DNA from 3 places in the Halobacillus naozhouensis genome. Region 2 is predicted to be linked to each of the others. Evidence: predicted binding sites of a transcription regulator. Region 2 holds the regulator's gene; each other region holds the start of a gene.

Region 1 (6,663 bases), 210 kb from region 2:
GTTTCCTCCTTATCTGCCTCCGAATTCAGCTTTGCAAGGTCGGACGGTGATAAATAGGCACTTAATTTATCTTTGACCACAAGCGGGGATTCTCCCTCTGTAATCGACAGGACTCCCTCGATGATCACATCTTTATACTGTACTTCATTTTTTGATTTTTCCTTCAGCTTGTTTGCAAAGGGGTGCCATAATACATACCCTGAGAAGATCCCGAAAAGCGTGGCAATAAATGCTGCTGAAATCGCGTGGCCAAGGGCTTCCGTATCGTCCATATTCCCTAATGCAGCAATAAGTCCGATTACAGCTCCTAGTACTCCCAGTGTAGGAGCATAAGTGCCGGCCTGTGTGAAAATGGCTGCACCTTTTTGGTGTCTATGCTCCATGGCATCTACTTTTTCTACTAATACATCCCGAATGAATTCCGGGGTCTGCCCATCAATTGTTAATTGTAATCCCGATTTTAAAAACGGATCATCTAGTTCATCGATCCTTTGTTCTAACGCAAGCAATCCTTCTTTGCGGGTAAAGTCAGCTAATTCTGTAAAAAGAGTAATTAAATTATGAAAGTCATGTTCCTTTGTTTCCTTAAACAAAATCTTCATAAGTGCAGGAAGACGCTTAATTGTACTCATGGGGAAGGCAATGAATACAGTTGCTGCCGTGCCAAGAAAGATAATGAGCAGTGCGGCCGGATTGATGAGCGCAACTAGGCTGACGCCTTTTAATACCATTCCTGTCGATATTGCGATTATGCTTAAAATAATACCAATAATTGTTGATTTATCCATATCTTCACCTCTTACTTATGTTGTGGTTTATATAAAATTTTCACGGAATGAAAACTATCAGTAGGTAAGTGATTGACTCCAAACACACTGCAGTCTCCTCTAATTGCCTGTTGAATTCATCTGTACTTGTATGTAACCTGATTTTGACGGAAACTATAACTAGTACCCCTATTTATTTTATCGTTCAGTTCGTGGCATTTATAAAGTAAAAAGAGACAATCTATCAAGGGGAATTTTGATAGGAATAACTTAACCTTAGCACTCAAGCAGAAAATTTATTATAATGAATCCAGATACATTGTGAAGTATTTCACTAATTACAAACAGTTGGGAGATAGTGAGGACTATGAAACATCTAAGTCGAATGGCTTTCGGACAAAAGAATCTGATCGCACTGTTAGTCGTTTCATCTGTCTTAATCGGGGTGATGATACTTGGCCAGGCCTACTTCTTTGTTGCTATTGTCGAACGGGTTTATTTGCAAGAGCAGCTATTTAAAGGGGTGTTACCCTTACTAGCCGGGTTATTACTGGTCATTGTTGGACGTGCCTTTCTTACCCACGTTAATGGCTGGACAGGTGTGAAAATAGCGTCTGAAGCTAAACGTAATTTGAGAGAATTACTTTTAGCTAAGTTTTCTAGAAATCCTGTTCAAGCATCGCTTCGGGGCCAATCTGGACAGAAAGTAAGTGTGCTGATGGATTCGGTAGACGAAGTGGACCCGTATTTTAGCAGTTATATTCCACAAGTCATTCAATCTACAATTGTGCCAGTTATAATTTTATTCGTTGTGTTTACACAACACCTTTATTCAGGACTGATTATTGTAGTAACCGCTCCGTTTATCCCTTTTTTTATGGCGATTATCGGGATGAAAACTAAAGATAAATCTGAGGAGCAGATGGATAAACTAGCCGCTTTCTCAGGGCAGTTCCTCGATACATTACAAGGGCTGACCACTCTGAAACTGTTTGGACGCTCTTCTCATCAGAAGCAAAAAATCCGTCAGAGCAGCATCGATTTTCGTGAGGCTACCATGGAAGTTTTAAAGATTGCTTTTGTTTCTTCTTTTATGTTGGAACTCATTTCTATGCTTAGTATTGGATTAATTGCACTTGAAATCGCAATTCAGCTTGTTGTCTATGAGAATATCAGCTTTTTTACTGCGTTTTTTATTCTGATTCTTGCTCCTGAGTTTTTTGCCGGGCTAAAGGATCTCGGAAGTGCCTTCCATACTGGACGGGGAAGTGCAGGGGCAGCGAAGAAAGTACAGGATCAATTGGATGAACAAGAGGTAACCATACACTGGGGGGATCAAGATCTTCATAGCGAAGGGAGACCACCTGTTATTGAACTAGAAAATGTATCTTTCAGTTATGGCCAGGACTCGTTTGCTTTACACCACATTGACACGACAATCCCATCATTCGGGCAGATTGCAATTGTCGGGAGAAGTGGTTCTGGGAAAACAACGTTACTCCATTTACTAGCTGGGCTTATGAACCCGCAAGAAGGATCAGTGATCGTGAATGGCCAGCCTTTAGAAAATTATAAAGAACAGGCCTGGTTTGACCAGTTAAGTTATATCTCCCAACATCCGTATCTATTTTCCGGTTCGATAGCAGAAAATATTGCGATTGGCGGTAGAGGGAGCCCTTCACGCAGCAGCATTGATAAGGCTGCCCGCCAGGCAGGGCTTTCTGACCTGCTAGACTCCCTTGAGACTGGGTTGGATACGCCTGTGGGTGAAGCGGGGCGGGGGCTTTCCGGAGGTGAACAGCAGCGTGTTGCGATTGCAAGAGCTTTCCTGAAGCAACCGGCAGTCATTCTCTTTGATGAACCAACGACAGGGCTTGATCTTCGTACAGAACAAATTATGCAGCAGTCCATGAAAGAGTTAGCTCGGACTTCAACCGTCATTACAGTTGCCCATAGGCTGCACACCATTAGACAAGCAGAGCAAATTCTTTTTTTAGATCAGGGAGAATTGGCAGGTAAGGGAACGCACGAAGACTTAATCGAATCCATTGTGGAATATCGCCAGATGGTTTCTGTTCAACAGGGGAGTGATGCCAAGTGAAGGATCTTTCCATGGTAGTGAAGCTTGTGGTAAGAGAGAAAAAAGACATCTTACTATCTATTTTGTTTGGTTTCCTTGCTGGAATAACAGCCGTAGGGCTATTTGGGGCGAGCGGCTATTTGGTATCAAAGGCAGCGCTCATTCCCCCGCTGTACACACTTGTTTTAGTCGTATCTTTCGTCAAACTACTAGGGTTTATAAGAGCCATAAGCCGCTATGTGGAACGATATGTTTCGCATCGTGCTACTTTTACGATTCTAAGCCATTTACGTGTATCCTTTTACGAAAAATTGGAACCGCTCGCGCCTGGAATTTTTCAGAAGTATCGCAGCGGTGATTTGTTAGCCAGAATAGTAGGGGATGTGGAAAGTCTGCAAAACTTCTTTCTGCGTGTATTTTACCCTCCTATTGTCTTGCTGATAGTGTTTCTGTGTACGATTATTTTTACGACTTTTTACTCCTTGTCTATTGCACTCGTTCTTCTTGGCGGGTTGCTCGTTACAGCCTTAATTGTGCCCTGTCTATTCGCTATGCGGCAGCGGAAAATTGAGGGGCAACTGCGCGAAGAACGAGGGAGTCTATCAACAGAGACAACAGAATTGCTATATGGATTCCGAGACTTGAAAATATACCGAAAACTTGCGGAAAAAGAAAACCAGCTGAAAGAGTCTTCAGACTGCTACATTAAAGAACAGGAAAAGGTTGGGATACATGCTTCCTTAAGCCAAGCAATGAATTCATTGGCCTCTCTCGTTGCTTCCTGGGTTGTACTGGCCTTAGGTGCTTACTTGGTTGTCGAGGATCAGCTGGAGGGGATCTTTCTTGCTATGCTTGTCATGATATCCCTTACTGTATTTGAAAATGTTACTCCAATGGCCGTGTTTCCTATTCATTTGGAGGACAGTCGCCGAGCTGCCAGCCGGCTGTTTTCAGTAGTTCGTGATCAAAGTAGCAAGACTCAGAACCATCAAGATTCTATCCAACTTGAAGGGAACCAGTCTTTGGCCATCGAAATAGACAAGGTAAGCTTTGCCTTTCCTGGTGAAGCAAGGTCGACCTTAGAAAACGTTCACCTGCACTTACCAGCAGGATCGAAAACGGCTATCGTTGGACCAAGCGGATCAGGTAAATCCACACTGCTGCAGCTTTTATTAAAAATCCAGGCAGGGTATACAGGCAAAGTCAACTTGGGCGGAACCTCTCTGGACTTGCTCGATAAAGAAAGTCTGTGGAGTCATACAAACGCAGTGCTGCAGGAAAATCACTTTTTCTACGGTACGATAAGAGAAAACCTAATGCTTGCAGGCGATGATTTAACGGATATCCAGCTGGACGAAGCACTCGCGAAAGTGAAGCTCAATCATGTCCAACTGACAGATTCAGTTTTAGAAAAGGGCGGAAATCTCTCTGGTGGCGAAAAGCAGCGGTTAGCAATAGCTCGGGCACTTCTCAAAGCGAATCCCTTATGGGTCTTAGATGAACCTACCTCATCAGTGGATGCGCTTACGGAAAACACCATTTATCAGTATTTATTTGAAGCAGCCAAGGATGATACGCTTATCCTTGTAAGTCATCGATTAACAGGACTTGAGCGTATGGATAAAATTGTTGTGATGGAGCATGGCGAGATTATAGAAAAGGGTACTTTTAATGAACTAATGGACAAGCGTGGTTACTTCTATCAAATGAAACAGATCGAGAAAAGTGTATTTACGGCTTAGCGGGTGACATTAGATTGTTAGTAAGATAAGTGCTTTGAGCATTTAATCTAAATTATGTGCAAATAGCAAAGCCACTTGCCCAACATCGCGTGGGGCAAGTGGCTTTGCTCCTAATTATTTAACAAAAGAGGAGTCTAATGGAAGAGATTCCCCAGGTTCAAGGACGGGAACATCGACTTCGGCAGTATCAGGGTATTTAATCCCAGCTCCCGTATTAAGGACGACAACATTCTCGTCTTGTTTAATCCAGTTTTGCTCCCTTAGTCTGCGGGCAGCTAAAAATGTAGCGGCACCTTCTGGGCAAACGAAGGATCCCTCGAGTTTAGCGATTTGTTTTTGTTCTTCAAGGATCGCCTCTTCCTCTACAGCAATCGCACATCCATCCGTTTCATAAAGGGCATGAAGAATGAGGAAATCTCCGATGGCTTTAGGAACGTTTATGCCGAATGCTTGTGTCTGTGAATTTTCCCAGAATACAGATTCTGTTTTCCCTTGTTTCCAGGCATCCACAATCGGAGCACAGCCTTCTGCTTGAACTGCTACAAGCCGAGGCATATTTTGCCCCTCTAACCAACCGAGTGCCTGTAATTCCTGAAGTGCTTTATAGATGCCGATTAATCCGACACCGCCTCCTGTTGGATACAGGATCACGTCAGGCAGCTGCCAGTTAAGCTGTTCTGCTATTTCCAGCCCCATTGTCTTTTTCCCTTCAATTCGATAAGGCTCTTTCAATGTGGATACATCATATAGTCCATGCTCCTGCACAGCTTCAGCCACCATCTTTCCAGCATCACTGATCAAGCCGTTTACGAGAAAGAGGTTTGCCCCGGACAAAGCACATTCGTTCCTCGTAATAGACGGAGCATCTACAGGCATTACAATAGTTGAGCTGATACGAGCTCGAGCAGCATAGAGGGACCAGGCTGCTCCAGCGTTTCCATTCGTCGGCATGGCAAGAGCGGCGACCCCCAGTTCTTTAGCTTTTGATATTCCAACAGCTGCGCCTCTGGCTTTGAACGCCCCTGTAGGGATAATCCCTTCATCTTTCATCAATAGATTTGGCAGGTCCATCTGTTTCCCTAAATTGGGCATAGGGAGGAGTGGAGTCATGCCTTCTCCCATCGTCGTGACATGCTCTTCTGATTGAACGGGGAGCAACTCATGATAACGCCATAGGTCAGGTTTTCTTCGCTCCAGATCAGAAGGCTTCCATTCTTTCGCTAGTTGATCCAAATCATATTCAACTAGCAATGGGGCCCCACAATCACATAAATGATGGATGGCCTCTTTCGCATACGTTTGCAAGCATTTTGGACAGTAAAGATGAGAGATATAACTATAATCCAATGCAATTCCCTCCAATTATGTAAGTTTGTTTTCATAGTATCACAGTATTCAGAAAAAAATGGTCAAAAGTCCAACGGTTATTTTTGAAACAAAATGGTAAGTTGTTCCGTAAGTAATAATGGCAAGTTAAAATGCAAATAGAGGAGAGAGTGTCATGACGGGGATATTGCTAGCTACTTTACTTCCTTTTTCATTATTTTTTTTACTAACAGTTATTGCGGCTCTGCAGAATAAAAACAAGGCCAAGGCCATTATTCAGGGAGCATTCGGGTTATTTATAATTGGGTATATTATTGTTTTTATCATTACTTACATTTGGATGCCTGCCATTACAGTTCCGAACATGCTGCTAATGAATGCTGTAGTTGGCATTATATTAGGACCGGCGATGTATGTTGGATCAGGGACAGTTTTCAATAAAAACACGATCCACAAATCAACGCCTGCGATCGTGTTTTTCATTACAGCCCTGGCTATTGTAGCCATCTTTGTAGTTGGTATTTTCTCAGTGAATCAGACGTATGATTCGATTTCGAAACAGGAGGCAGGAGAAGCGAAGCCTTTAAACGAAGAGAATACACCGATATCAGTCGCACCGGAATCGGCTCGTAATAAGGTGCAGAAGTCGATGAGTGTCGTACCGAATACACAGTTTTATGACCTTGGAAAATTACAAGTTCAGGAAGTGGGCGGTGAAATTTCATATGTTGCTCCAGTGGAATTTACG
Region 2 (6,663 bases):
ATTGGCTGGACCAACTAAAAAACTTGGATAAGCCAATTCTGTTTTTAAGTCAGGATATTCAGGGGTTTATGGAAACGATTATGGACGTCCTCGGGGAGAGGGCAGTTTTTCCAAATGCAGCTTTCAACTATGCTCGGCCATCTTTAATCGCATTAGCAGGTATAAAGAAAGACCCGGATGATATCCATGGGCTTGTCCCTAACTATTTACGCTTACCAGAGGCAGAGGCTAAGTGGCTTGCGGAGCAGGAGAAGAAGTAAATGGTGATTATACGGAAAATGCAGGTTGATGATATCGAGCAAGTGATGACAGTAGAGCATGCAACATTTGCTGTTCCCTGGACCGAAGATACATTTAGGAATGAAGTCAATGGCGAGAATCCGTATGCTCACTACCTTGTAATTGAGCAGGATGGGACGATTTTTGGCTACTGTGGTCTATGGCTGATTATTGATGAAGCGCATGTAACAAATATTGCGATCCATCCTGATTATAGAGGGAATGGATATGGAGAACAGCTTTTTCGCAAGTCATTTGAAGAAGCGATTGAAATGGGTGCGATTCAATTAAGTTTAGAAGTGCGTGTATCTAATACAGCAGCACAGCATCTCTATCGTAAGTTTGGGCTTGTCCCTGGAGGCGTTCGGAAAAATTATTATACAGATAATGGTGAAGATGCATTAGTGATGTGGGTGGGGTTAAAATGAAGCAAGATCAATACGTATTAGCGATTGAAACAAGCTGTGATGAAACGGCGGTAGCCATTGTGAAGAATGAACGGGAGTTAGTAGCTAATGTCGTCGCTTCACAAATTGAGAGTCATAAAAGGTTTGGGGGAGTGGTCCCTGAGATTGCCTCAAGACACCATATAGAGCAAATTACATTAACATTAGAGGCTGCCCTTGGAGAAGCAGAGCTTGAGGCAGATGAAATCGATGCGATTGCGGTTACGGAGGGTCCAGGTTTGGTGGGGGCGTTGCTCGTTGGTGTGAATGCAGCAAAGGCGCTGGCTTTTGCTAAAGGTAAACCGCTTGTTGGGGTTCATCATATAGCCGGACACATCTATGCTAATCGCTTAGAGAAGGAATTTACGTTTCCTGTGCTGTCTTTAGTAGTATCAGGCGGACATACTGAGCTGATCTTAATGAACGAACACGGCTCCTTTGAAGTAATTGGCGAGACAAGGGACGATGCGGCAGGAGAAGCCTATGATAAAGTAGCACGCACACTTAAACTTCCTTACCCAGGCGGACCTCATATCGACAAGTTAGCAGCTGAAGGGGAGGATGTTCTTAACTTTCCACGAGCCTGGCTGGAGGCAGATTCTTATGATTTTAGTTTTAGTGGATTAAAGTCTGCAGTTATCAACAAGTTGCACAATGCCAAGCAAAAAGGAGTGACTCTTAAACCTGAGGATGTAGCTGCAAGTTTTCAGGCAAGTGTCGTAGATGTGTTATCCACAAAAGCATATCGGGCAGCAATAGATTATGGAGTAAAACAAATCATTGTAGCTGGAGGTGTGGCAGCCAATCAGGGGTTGAGAAATGCACTTCATGAGAAGTTCGAGGGAACTGATACAGAACTGTTAATTCCTCCTTTACATTTATGTACGGATAATGCTGCAATGATTGCTGCAGCAGGGGCTGTAGCTTTTAAACAGGGACACAGAGCGGGTTATGATTTGAATGCAAATCCCGCTTTGAGTTTAGAAAGATACGGTCAACGAAACGACGATGATTAGACATGATAAACTTTCCTTTGGATAGCTGAAGGAAAGTTTATTTTTGTTAAGAGGTTATACACATATGCATAATTATACAGTGGATAAGTGTGGACAGGAAAGAATATAATTTAGATGGTATCGTTATCAAAAATGTGGATAACTAAGGTTATTTTTGTGGATAGTGTGAATAAAGTTGTTGAGAACTGATATATCAATTGAGTAATCCTGAATAAGCTGTGGATAACGAAAAGCAGCTCATGCGCATATATACATCGAATATGGAAATGAAAACCACCTCAGGTCATCCATAATCTGGATGACCTGAGGTGGAAATTAGTGGGTTTTACTCATGGAGTTGTTCCCATTCTTCCATGAGGGTTTCGATTTGTTGTTGATAGCTTTGATTGCTTTCGGTAAGTTCTAGAGATTTCTCGTGATCTTGATAGATCTCGGGATCGCACAATAAGGATTCGATTTCCTCAATTTTAATCTCAACTTCTTCAATTTGTTGTTCAATTTCAGTAATTCTACGTTGGCGTTTTCGCTCTTCTCGCTTATTGGCTTTATCCTGTTGAAAGCTATTTTTAATTTGCGCTTCTCCAGAATCCCCTGTGGCTTGCTGGGCCGCTTCTGCTTCCTCGAGCTGCTGGAGTTCCAGTTCCTCTTGTTTCTTCTGAACATAGTAATCATAATCACCGAGGAATGTCCGTGTTTCTTTCGGATGCATTTCAACAACTTGAGTAGCTATTTTGTTTATAAAATAACGGTCGTGTGAAACGAACAGCAGCGTCCCTGGATAATCAATAAGAGCCGACTCCAGAACTTCTTTACTATCAAGGTCCAAGTGGTTCGTCGGCTCATCAAGGATGAGGAAATTAGCTTCTTGCATCATGAGCTTAGCCAATGATAAACGCGCTTTTTCTCCACCGCTTAAAGCAGAAACCGGCTTCAGCACATCATCTCCGGAGAACAGGAAATTGCCGAGTATCGTCCTGATATCTTTTTCATTTTTCAAAGGATAATCATCCCATAGCTCGTTCAATACAGTCTTCTTCGAGTTCAGATTCGTTTGTTCCTGATCATAGTAACCAATTTGAACATTGGTCCCAAGCATCATTGTACCACTTGCTTTTAATTCCCCGATTATGGTTTTGAGCAAAGTCGTTTTTCCGACACCATTTGGTCCGACTAAGGCAACGGAATCTCCTCGCTGTAAATTCATCGATAAATGATCAAATAACATAGGAGAATCAGGGTCGTAACGAAAAGAAAGATCATTCAGTTTCAATACATCGTTACCGCTTTTCTTATTCACTTGAAAGCTAAAGGTAGCGGAGGATTGGTCTGTTTTCGGCTTTTCGAGCTTGTCCATTTTTTCAAGCTGTTTTCTGCGGCTTTGCGCACGCTTACTAGTCGTGGCACGCACAATATTCTTCTGGATAAACTCTTCCATTCGCTTGATTTCTGACTGCTGTTTCTCAAAACTCTTCAATTCAAGTTCATAATCGGCTTCTTTCTTTTGCAAATAATTACTGTAGTTACCGTGGTATTTCTTTGAACCTTGATGGGCAATTTCATAAACCGTGTTCACGATCTTATCTAGAAAATATCGATCATGGGAAACGATGACAACGGCCCCTTCATACCCTTGCAAATAACCTTCTAGCCAGGACAGGGTTTCAATATCCAGGTGGTTAGTCGGTTCGTCTAGGATGAGAACATCAGGTTTCGTTAATAACAGTTTTCCAAGAGCCAGCCGTGTTTTCTGGCCGCCACTTAAGGAAGTGATCGGCGTATTCCAATCGAAATCATGGAAGTTTAATCCGTTTAGCACAGCTTTTATGTCTGCTTCATAGTGATAGCCGCCTGCTCGTTTAAAATAATCTTGGCGCTCATCATAGCTTGACAACAATTTCTGGTAGGCCTCATGGTTATCGAACAGCTCCGGATCTGCCATCTCTGCCTCCATGTCCCGTAATTCTTTTTCGATCCCTTTTAAATGGGCAAATACTTTCTCCATTTCATTCCAAATCGATTCCTCAGAATCCAGTCCAGTATTTTGAGCCAAATACTCCATCGTCACATCTTTAGGCTTGAAAATATCACCAGAATCATAGCTCAATTCTCCAGCCATCATTTTTAACAGAGTACTTTTACCAGACCCGTTTCTGCCAACAATGGCAATACGGTCATTCATTTGTACTTCCAGTTTAATATTCGATAAAATTAACTCAGCCCCAAAACGCTTCGTTAATTGATTTAATTGCAAGAGAATCATGTCGTTTCACCTCAATGGATTAAGTGTATCTTATATGGGTCAAGAGTAGCAAGACGGGGAACTTCTATTTACAAACGCGTCAACGACTTTGAGTTGATTTTTTGGTAGAATAAGAGTACTGTTTCATTAACTGATTTGGCAAAAGGAGTTTGGACATGGCTGAATTTACTCATTTTAATGACCAGGGACGCGCCAGAATGGTCGATATATCTGAAAAAAATGATACGGTTCGGACCGCTGTAGCTAAGACAAGTGTGAACGTGAATGAATCGATTTATCATAAAATAAAAAACCAAACGATGGCAAAGGGTGACGTATTAGCCGTGGCTCAGATTGCCGGCATCATGGCAGCGAAAAAGACGCCGGATTGGATCCCGATGTGTCATCCGCTTTCGTTAAAAGGGATTGACGTTCGATTTGACTGGCAAGTGAAGGATGGATATCAATTGCTGATCGAAGCAGAGGTGAAAACGAAAGGAAGCACCGGTGTAGAGATGGAAGCTTTAACCGCAGCTTCGGCCACAGCTTTAACGGTATATGACATGTGTAAAGCTGTGGATAAAGGAATGGTGATCGGTCCTACTTATCTAGAGGAGAAGACAGGTGGAAAGAGCGGAGATTACCGAAGAGAAGACGGATCGAGGAGGTAGAGAAATGGATGTAGAGCATACGAAGATTCCACAGGCGACGGCGAAGCGACTGCCGTTATATTATCGTTTTTTGAACAATCTGCACAGCCAGGGAAAGCTGCGTGTCTCCTCGAAAGAGCTCAGCGAAGCTGTAAAAGTCGATTCGGCTACGATCCGCAGGGATTTTTCCTACTTTGGAGCGCTCGGAAAAAAGGGCTATGGATATAATGTAGAATATTTGCTTTCTTTTTTCAGAAAAACATTGGACCAGGATGAGACTACTAAAGTTGCCCTAATAGGAGTCGGAAATTTAGGGACGGCTTTTCTAAACTATAATTTCACGAAAAATAATAACACTAGAATAGAGATAGCCTTTGATGCAAGTCAGGAAAGGATCGGAGAAGAAGTTGGCGGCGTGCCTGTGAAGCACATTGATGACTTAGAACAATATATGAAGGAGATAGATGTTGCGATTTTAACAGTCCCTGCCTCAGCAGCGCAGGGAATTGCCGATAGATTGGTGGAAGCGGGAATATCAGGCGTGCTGAACTTTACACCGGCTCGGATTACAGTACCCACAAGCGTCCGGGTTCATCATATTGACCTGGCCATTGAACTGCAGGCACTTGTGTATTTTCTAAAGCATTACCCTTTAAAAGAAGAAGAGTAGGATCGTACGGTAAGGTTCTATTTATCAAAATATAGAGACCGCTCTTATGGAGGCGGTCTCTTTATACTTGAGAATTACTTATTTATGAGAGCTTTGACACCAAGGTACAGCAACGCCAATGCGAAGACGATAATAGCAATTCCGCCGATAATATTAAAAAAGCTGACGATTCCAGCGGTAATCACAGATGAGGTTGGTAAGTTTGCTAAGGCGAAACCTGCTAGAATGCAGGCCAGGTAAAGCAAAGCCAATTGATACATGGTATCCCCTCCTTTTTGGATAGTATATGAACACTACTCATTTATGTGATTGAACCCATCTTTCTCCTATTTCATTAATGAGGTTAATGCCTATAAGGAATGGGTATAAACTGAATAGTTCGTATGTCTAAATAAGAAGGGAGGGGAAAGAATGAAGAAATTGTCTCACAAATGGCTGGTCGTCGTTTCTGTTCTCTTTGGAACATTTACAGTTATTTTAAACAACAGTATGCTTAATCCCACACTGCCAAGGTTCATAGAAATTTTTGACTCCAATGCAGTGTCCGTCGGGTGGATCCTGACGATTTTCATGGTGTCAATGGGAATGACCATGCCGTTAACGGGATACTTTGGAGATCGTTTTGGAAAAAAGAAAGTGTATATAACGGGGTTATGCATCTTTATTGTGGGATCTTTATGTGGGGTATTCTCGCAATCACTAGGCATGATCATTTTCTCGCGGGCTATCCAGGGAATGGCTGGCGGTTTAATGATGCCCATTGCGATGGCCCTGATTTTTAATTCATTTCCCCGCCAGGAGAGAGGGCTGGCAGTTGGAGTGTATGGGGTAGCAGCCATGGTTGCCCCGGCAATTGGACCGACAGTCGGCGGTTTTATTATTCAGTTCCTGGACTGGCCCTGGTTATTTGTCTTTAACATTCCATTTGGTCTGATAGGGCTTGTTTTGTCTATGAAGTTTCTTGAACCGACCGAAACCAATCCGGAAAAGCGATTTGACTATATTGGATTTATTATCATAACAGTTGGAATCGGATCAATTTTGTATGCATTAGGAAGAGGACGCAGCATTGAGACATTAGGAGATCCCTTAAATATAGCCCTGATAGCCAGTGGACTGGCAGCACTAGTTGGATTCGTTTATTACGAAAATCGTCAACAGGATCCATTGCTTAACCTATCAGTGTTTAAAGTCCCGACTTATACGTTTTCGATTGTTGTCACCTCCTCTGCTTCCATCGGGCTATTCTCAGGAATATTCTTATTGCCGTTGCTTATCCAAAATGTGTACGGTTTATCGGAAGTCATGACAGGACTCTTGTTTCTCCCGGCTGCAGTGGCAAGTGGTATTTTCATGTCCATTG
Region 3 (6,663 bases), 1.4 Mb from region 2:
AGCCAATCTATGTTGATAATCAACACGCCCTAACGGATGCTTTTGAAAACCAATACGTACCGGCTTACTACGTGTTTGATGAAGAAGGCAATCTAAGACACTTTCAAGCAGGCGGTGGCGGCATGAAAATGTTGCGTAAGCGTGTGAACCGTGTACTTGGCGTCAATCAAAAATAGCAGTCATAAAGAGCAATTCCCTTCGTAAAATGGGGGAGTTGCTTTTTTTTATGAATAAATTTGGAGAAATTTTTAAAAATTACCTCAAATAGGTGGAAATTTATTTCGATTGCCGATATATTATTAATTACGTAAAAAGAAAGGGAGGGAGACATCATGGAAACGTTTAAAAAATTAAAGCAATTTTACTGGCCGTTTAAGTCCTTCTTTTTATGGTCATTATTTGCCCTTCTATTTGTCACAGTCATCACCGTCGTCTATCCAATTGTGTTGCAAATTACAATTGATGAAGTGGTGCGGGGCGAAAGGTATAATCTTATCCCGTATATCGGGGCTGCTTTTATTTTACTAATGATTGTAAAAGGGGTCGCGACATATTTCCATCAGTACCTTGGTGACTATTTTGGGATCAGGTCGGTTTATACCATGCGTGATGCGCTCTATAAGAAGCTGCAAAGACTTTCGTTTAAGTACTATGACAACGCAAAGACAGGTGACATCATGTCACGTCTGACAGCAGATGTGGAAGGATTTCGGTTCTTTCTATCAGTAGGATTTTCTGAACTTATCCGCATTGTATTATTAATTTTGATCAGTCTTAGTGTCATGTTTTACTATTCCGTTCCTCTTGCGCTGGTTACGATGGCTGCCATGCCTTTCCTGACGGTGGTAGTGTTTAAGTTTGATAAACAAGTTCATCCGGCTTTTCGTAAAATTAGAAAGTCATTTGGTAAGCTGAACACACGTGTCCAGGAAAACATTAGCGGTATGAATACAGTGAAATCGCTATCAAGGGAAGAGTTCGAAGTCGGCCGCTTCTTAAACCGCAGTGATGATTACCGGAAAAAATATATTGATACGTCTAATATTTGGTCTCGTTACTTCCCGCTCATGGAATTCATCGGCAATGTCAGTGTTGTCGCACTGCTAGCTTATGGCGGCTATCTCGTCATTAACGGGTCCTTGCAATTAGGAGAGCTTGTCGCCTTCTTTAGCCTGGTTTGGTATATTTTAGGGCCGTTAATGAATTTTGGCTTCGTCATTAACCTTTTTTCTCAATCAAAAGCCTCTGGAGAACGCTTACTCGAGATTTTAGAAGCAAAAGAAGACGTTACGGAAAAAGATGATTCAATCGTACTCGACCGTTTGCAGGGACATGTGACGTTCGATGATGTCACCCTTACTTATACAGAAGATGATGATTCAGCATTGAAACATATCAGCTTCGATGCGCCTCCAGGTAAAACAATCGGACTGATTGGGGCAACCGGATCAGGGAAAACGAGCATTACCCAGTTGATTACCCGCTTCTATGAACCTGAACAGGGCCGGGTCCTGGTCGATGGAAAGCCAGTAGCTGATTATGGGTTAAAAACACTACGTAAAAATATCGGTTTCGTGCTGCAAGAATCATTCTTATTTTCAACTTCTATTAAAGAAAATATTTCGTACGGGAATCCTGATGCCACCCTTGAAGACGTAATCGCTGCAGCCAAAAGAGCGCAGGCTCACGAGTTTATTATGGATATGCCTGAAGGATATGACACCTTGCTTGGTGAGCGAGGCATGGGCTTATCTGGCGGTCAGAAGCAGCGGATTGCGATTGCACGGGCGATATTAATCGACCCAGCCATTCTCGTTCTCGATGATGCGACTTCGGCCGTTGATATGGAGACAGAGTTTAAGATTCAGAAAGCACTGCAAGAGGTGATGGTAGGCCGAACGACGTTCATCATCGCTCACAGAATCTCTTCGTTAAAACATGCTGATGAAATTCTCGTACTTGAGGATGGCCTCGTTAAGGAGCGCGGCGTTCATGACGATCTACTAGTAAACGGCGGGCCATATCAACGAATTTACGATATTCAGTATCAAGATAAAGAGAAAATATTAAATACATCACATATCTCTTAAAAGTGGAGAAGTTTTTTTCAAAAGGAGGGGAGAGCATGGCTCGTAAACCTAAGCATAGACCTGAAACGAATAAACATTTAAACCGGTTTAAGTACACCCAGGACCAGGCGATAGAAAAGCCGTTCAACTGGACGCAGATGCTGCGCCTACTCTCGTACGTTAAACCGTACACTAGGCGCCTGCTGCCGATATCGATTATTGCGATGCTGGTGTCAACGATCGTACGGCTGGTGGTTCCTATTTTAATTGGTAAAGTAGCCATCGATGTTGCGATTGCAGAAAACAATGTGAATTTGCTGATTCAGCTCGTGGTCGGCATTTCCATAATGTATGTGTTAAGTTATATCGGAAATGCCCTAAGGATTAAATATGTTAATATTTTGGGGCAAAATGTCATTTACGACTTGCGTCAGCACTTATTTTCCCATGTGCAGCGCCTATCCCATAAGTTTTTTGATTCAAGATCGGCGGGCTCGATTCTCGTGCGGATTATGAATGATATAAATTCCTTACAAGAGCTTTTTACTAACGGGATCATCAATCTACTAATGGATGTTGTCATGTTAACAGGGATTATCGTGATCCTGTTTGCACTGAGTCCGAAGCTTGCCTTGGCGATCTTAGTAATTATGCCGATCATGTTCTATATTTCAACGAAGCTTCGACGGAATATTCGTCGCTCGTGGCAGCAAGTTCGTATCCAGCAATCAAGGTTGAACTCTCATTTAAATGAGAGTCTTCAAGGGGTGCGTATCACTCAATCCTTTTCACAGGAAACAGAGAATGCAGAATACTTTAATGGCGTAAATACCGACAATTTTCAGTCGTGGAATATGGCGACAAGAAAAAGTGCTATGTTCCGTCCGTTTGTAGAACTGAGTAATGCTGTTGGAACGGTTATCCTCGTGGCATACGGGGCACATCTTATTTTACAGGGCGATATTGAGATTGGTACATTTGTGTCGTTCGCTTTCTTCCTTGGTATGTTCTGGGAGCCGATTTCCCGTCTCGGTCAAATGTATAATCAGCTGCTAATGGCGATGGCCGCCTCTGAGCGCATCTTTGAGTTTCTTGATGAACAGCCCAACGTTCAAGAAAAACATGATGCCCGTGAACTTACAGACATGAAGGGGCATATTGAATTTGATCAAGTCCAGTTTGCCTATGATGAAAAACGAATCGCTTTGCACGACATTTCGCTTGAGATGAAGCAGGGAGAAACGGTAGCCTTAGTCGGACACACGGGGTCTGGTAAATCAACGATTGCCAACTTAATCAGCCGTTTCTATGATCCTACCAAAGGCGCCGTGAAAATCGATGGTACGGACTTACGCGATGCAACGATTGATAGTGTCCGTCAGCAGATCAGTGTTGTTTTGCAAGACACGTTTATTTTTTCAGGCACGATTATGGAAAATATTCGGTTTGGCCGCCCAACTGCTTCTGATCAAGAGGTGATCGAAGCGGCCAAGGTTGTTGGAGCAGATGATTTCATCCAGCGATTAAGTGACGGATATGAAACAGAAGTCGAGGAGCGGGGTAATATTCTATCAGCCGGTGAACGACAACTGTTATCCTTTGCACGAGCGCTTCTCGCCAATCCAAGGATATTAATATTAGATGAAGCGACCGCGAGTATCGACACAGAAACCGAAATGAAAATCCAGGAAGCCTTGAGGCGATTGTTGAAAGGCAGAACTGCTATTATCATTGCTCACCGACTGTCAACGATCAGGGAAGCTGATACGATTTATGTACTCGAGCACGGCAAGATCCTCGAACATGGATCCCATGATCAGCTGATGGATCAAAAGGGCGAGTACTTTGAATTAGTGAAAGCACAGTTTCAAATGCTTGATGCTATCTGATTTGCTTAAGAAAACCACCTGAATAACATGGAAAACCCATCAATGCCAATTAGCGTTGATGGGTTTTTTGTGCTAGTCTCATAAATCTTCACCATTTAGGATTGTAAGATCCACAGTAGGGTAATGTATAGAAGAGTACGCCTACATAATATGCGCGAGTCCTGTCATAGTTTTAGTGGAATAGAAAGTTTGTGAAGTTCGTCACAAAATCTTCATCAATCGTGCACACTGGAACCGTTTACACGATTTATACTTAAAGAAAGAATCACATCTTATTCATTTGTAAGGGGGAAAATCACGTATGTTCTTTGAAGACAGCGTCCTGATGAGCCGATTGCTTACCTTCTTAACCCTCGGATTTCATGTCATCTTTGCAACTGTTGGTGTCGGAATTCCGATTATGATTTCGATCGCCGAGTGGATCGGCATTAAGAAGAAGGATCCACATTATACCTTATTAGCGAGAAGGTGGACGAGGGGGCTGACCATTACAGTTGCTGTTGGGGTTGTAACCGGAACAGCGATTGGTTTACAGCTTTCTTTATTATGGCCAAGCTTTATGAAAGTAGCAGGAAATGTGATCAGCCTTCCATTATTTATGGAGGTCTTTGCCTTTTTCTTCGAAGCTATTTTCCTGGGAGCTTACTTATATACGTGGGATCGTTTTAAAAATCCGATTTATCACTGGCTGCTGTCGATTCCGGTAGTTATCGGATCTACTTTATCAGCCTTCTTCATTACAACGGTAAATGCCTTTATGAACGCCCCACAGGGGTTCGAAACTGAAGGAGATAAGCTGGTCGCGGTAGACCCGTTTGCGGCGATGTTCAACCCGGCTACACCGACAAAAGTAGCTCACGTGGTTAGCTCGTCTTATTTAACATCGGCAGCTATTTTAGCTACGATAGCCGCGTTTATTATGTTAGTTCGTAAGAGTAGCATTTATCATAAAAAAGCTTTAAAGCTAACCGTAGCTGCTACATTTATTTTCGCTGTAGCTACAGCCGTGGCCGGGGATTCTTCAGCTAAATACCTTGCCGAATACCAGCCCGAAAAACTAGCCGCCGGCGAATGGCACTTTGAGACAGAGAAGAACGCGGATCTTATTGTATTTGGTACGTTAAACGAAAATAATGAAGTAGAAAATGCCATACGGATTCCCGGGGCCTTGAGCTTTCTGGCTCATGGAGACTTTAATGCTCCCGTGGAGGGCTTGAATGAAACACCTGAAGATGAACGGCCGCCGCTTTGGATTCACTACATGTTTGATTTTATGGTGATGATCGGTTTCTATTTAGTCGGCATCTCGTTCCTTTTCTTAGTTTTCTGGAAAATGAAACGCTGGAATGAGTTTAATAGATGGTTGTTAACAGGTCTTGCTGCTGTAGGCCCGCTAGCGATGCTCGCCATCGAATTTGGCTGGATTTTTTCTGAAGTGGGCCGTCAGCCTTGGATTTTACGAGGATTTATGACCGTGGCTGAAGGGGCCACCACGTCACCGCACGTCGGTTTAATGTTTTTACTCTTCCTTGCCCTGTATATCGTCTTAGGAGTAGGATGCTTAGTTGTTCTCAGAAAAATATTTAAGAACAATCCTGCAGAACTTGAATTGGAAAGTCGCTACCCTCATGTAAAGGAGAGTGACAAAGAATGAGTTATGAATATATTGGGATCACGGTCCTCTGGTTATTTCTGTACGGATACTTGATCGTTGCTTCTATCGATTTCGGTGCCGGATTCTTTGCTTATTATGCCAGGCTGACGAAGCAGGACCATATTATTAATAAACTCATTTCAAGGTACCTTTCACCAGTATGGGAAGTGACCAACGTATTCTTTGTCTTTTTCTTCGTTGGTCTTGTCGGATTTTTCCCGGATACGGCATACTACTTCGGTCAATCCTTGCTCGTACCGGGAAGTATTGCGATCGTCCTGCTTGCGATACGCGGCTCTTTCTATGCATTTGAAAGTTATGGATCAAAAGATAACCATGTGTATATGTTTCTTTACGGAGCCACAGGCTTATTGATCCCAGCTTCGCTTGCTACCGCTATGACAATCTCAGAAGGAGGATTTATCGAAGAAACAGCAAATGGAGTTCACTTGATGATTGGCAAATTGCTGACCAGTCCGTACTCCTGGAGTGTGGTGCTGCTTGCGATTGTATCGGTACTATATATCAGCTCGACATTTCTTACCTATTATGCACATCGGGCCGATGATGACCCAGCCCTTGCTATCGTTCGCAAATATGCACTGTTCTGGAGTTCACCAACGATTATTGCCAGCTTAACAACGTTCATCGCATTAAGTCAGCATAACTTCGCTCATTTCCAAAAAGCCATTGAGCTTTGGTGGGTGTTCGGGCTTTCGGTTGCATTCTTTATGATCGGCTTATTTCTCATCTATCAAGGGAAGTATTATGGTTGGGCCTTCATCGCCGTGATGTTCCAGTTTTTCTTTGCTTTCTTTGGATATGGGGCTTCCCATCTACCTTATATCATCAAACCATTTGTCACGATTACGAATGGTGCTACGAATGAAACAATGGGCCTCACCTTAATTATTGCTTTTATAGGTGGACTGCTGTTGTTAATACCATCTCTAATCATGCTCATGCGTATGTTTTTATTCGATGCAGATTATGTCCAGGGAAAAAAATAGAGCCAGAGTCGTTAATTTATAAGGACGAATTCGATCTGTTC

Evidence for each region. The regulator Rex, encoded in region 2, represses fermentation and respiration genes when NADH is low (regulators of the CRP and FNR family bind a similar motif). The targets are predictions, from matches to a motif close to TTGTGAAATATTTCACAA.
Region 1: cydD (thiol reductant ABC exporter subunit CydD) is a predicted target of Rex. The motif match lies at 1,087-1,104, and genes of this name have one in related genera.
Region 3: P9989_RS09565 (cytochrome ubiquinol oxidase subunit I) is a predicted target of Rex. The motif match lies at 4,148-4,165, and genes of this name have one in related genera.

The regions. Positions count from the first base shown of each region.
Region 1 is NZ_CP121671.1:220,499-227,161, forward strand. It holds gene motA (flagellar motor stator protein MotA) at 1-788, opposite strand, end outside; gene cydD (thiol reductant ABC exporter subunit CydD) at 1,135-2,868, shown strand; gene cydC (thiol reductant ABC exporter subunit CydC) at 2,865-4,589, shown strand; gene P9989_RS01335 (threonine synthase) at 4,704-5,936, opposite strand; gene P9989_RS01340 (DNA-binding protein) at 6,091-6,663, shown strand, end outside.
Region 2 is NZ_CP121671.1:434,186-440,848, forward strand. It holds gene tsaB (tRNA (adenosine(37)-N6)-threonylcarbamoyltransferase complex dimerization subunit type 1 TsaB) at 1-260, shown strand, start outside; gene rimI (ribosomal protein S18-alanine N-acetyltransferase) at 261-707, shown strand; gene tsaD (tRNA (adenosine(37)-N6)-threonylcarbamoyltransferase complex transferase subunit TsaD) at 704-1,741, shown strand; gene abc-f (ribosomal protection-like ABC-F family protein) at 2,067-4,001, opposite strand; gene moaC (cyclic pyranopterin monophosphate synthase MoaC) at 4,157-4,651, shown strand; gene P9989_RS02475 (redox-sensing transcriptional repressor Rex) at 4,656-5,300, shown strand; gene P9989_RS02480 (hypothetical protein) at 5,375-5,560, opposite strand; gene P9989_RS02485 (MDR family MFS transporter) at 5,712-6,663, shown strand, end outside.
Region 3 is NZ_CP121671.1:1,806,150-1,812,812, forward strand. It holds gene P9989_RS09550 (TlpA family protein disulfide reductase) at 1-176, shown strand, start outside; gene P9989_RS09555 (ABC transporter ATP-binding protein) at 333-2,090, shown strand; gene P9989_RS09560 (ABC transporter ATP-binding protein) at 2,126-3,958, shown strand; gene P9989_RS09565 (cytochrome ubiquinol oxidase subunit I) at 4,260-5,612, shown strand; gene P9989_RS09570 (cytochrome d ubiquinol oxidase subunit II) at 5,609-6,622, shown strand.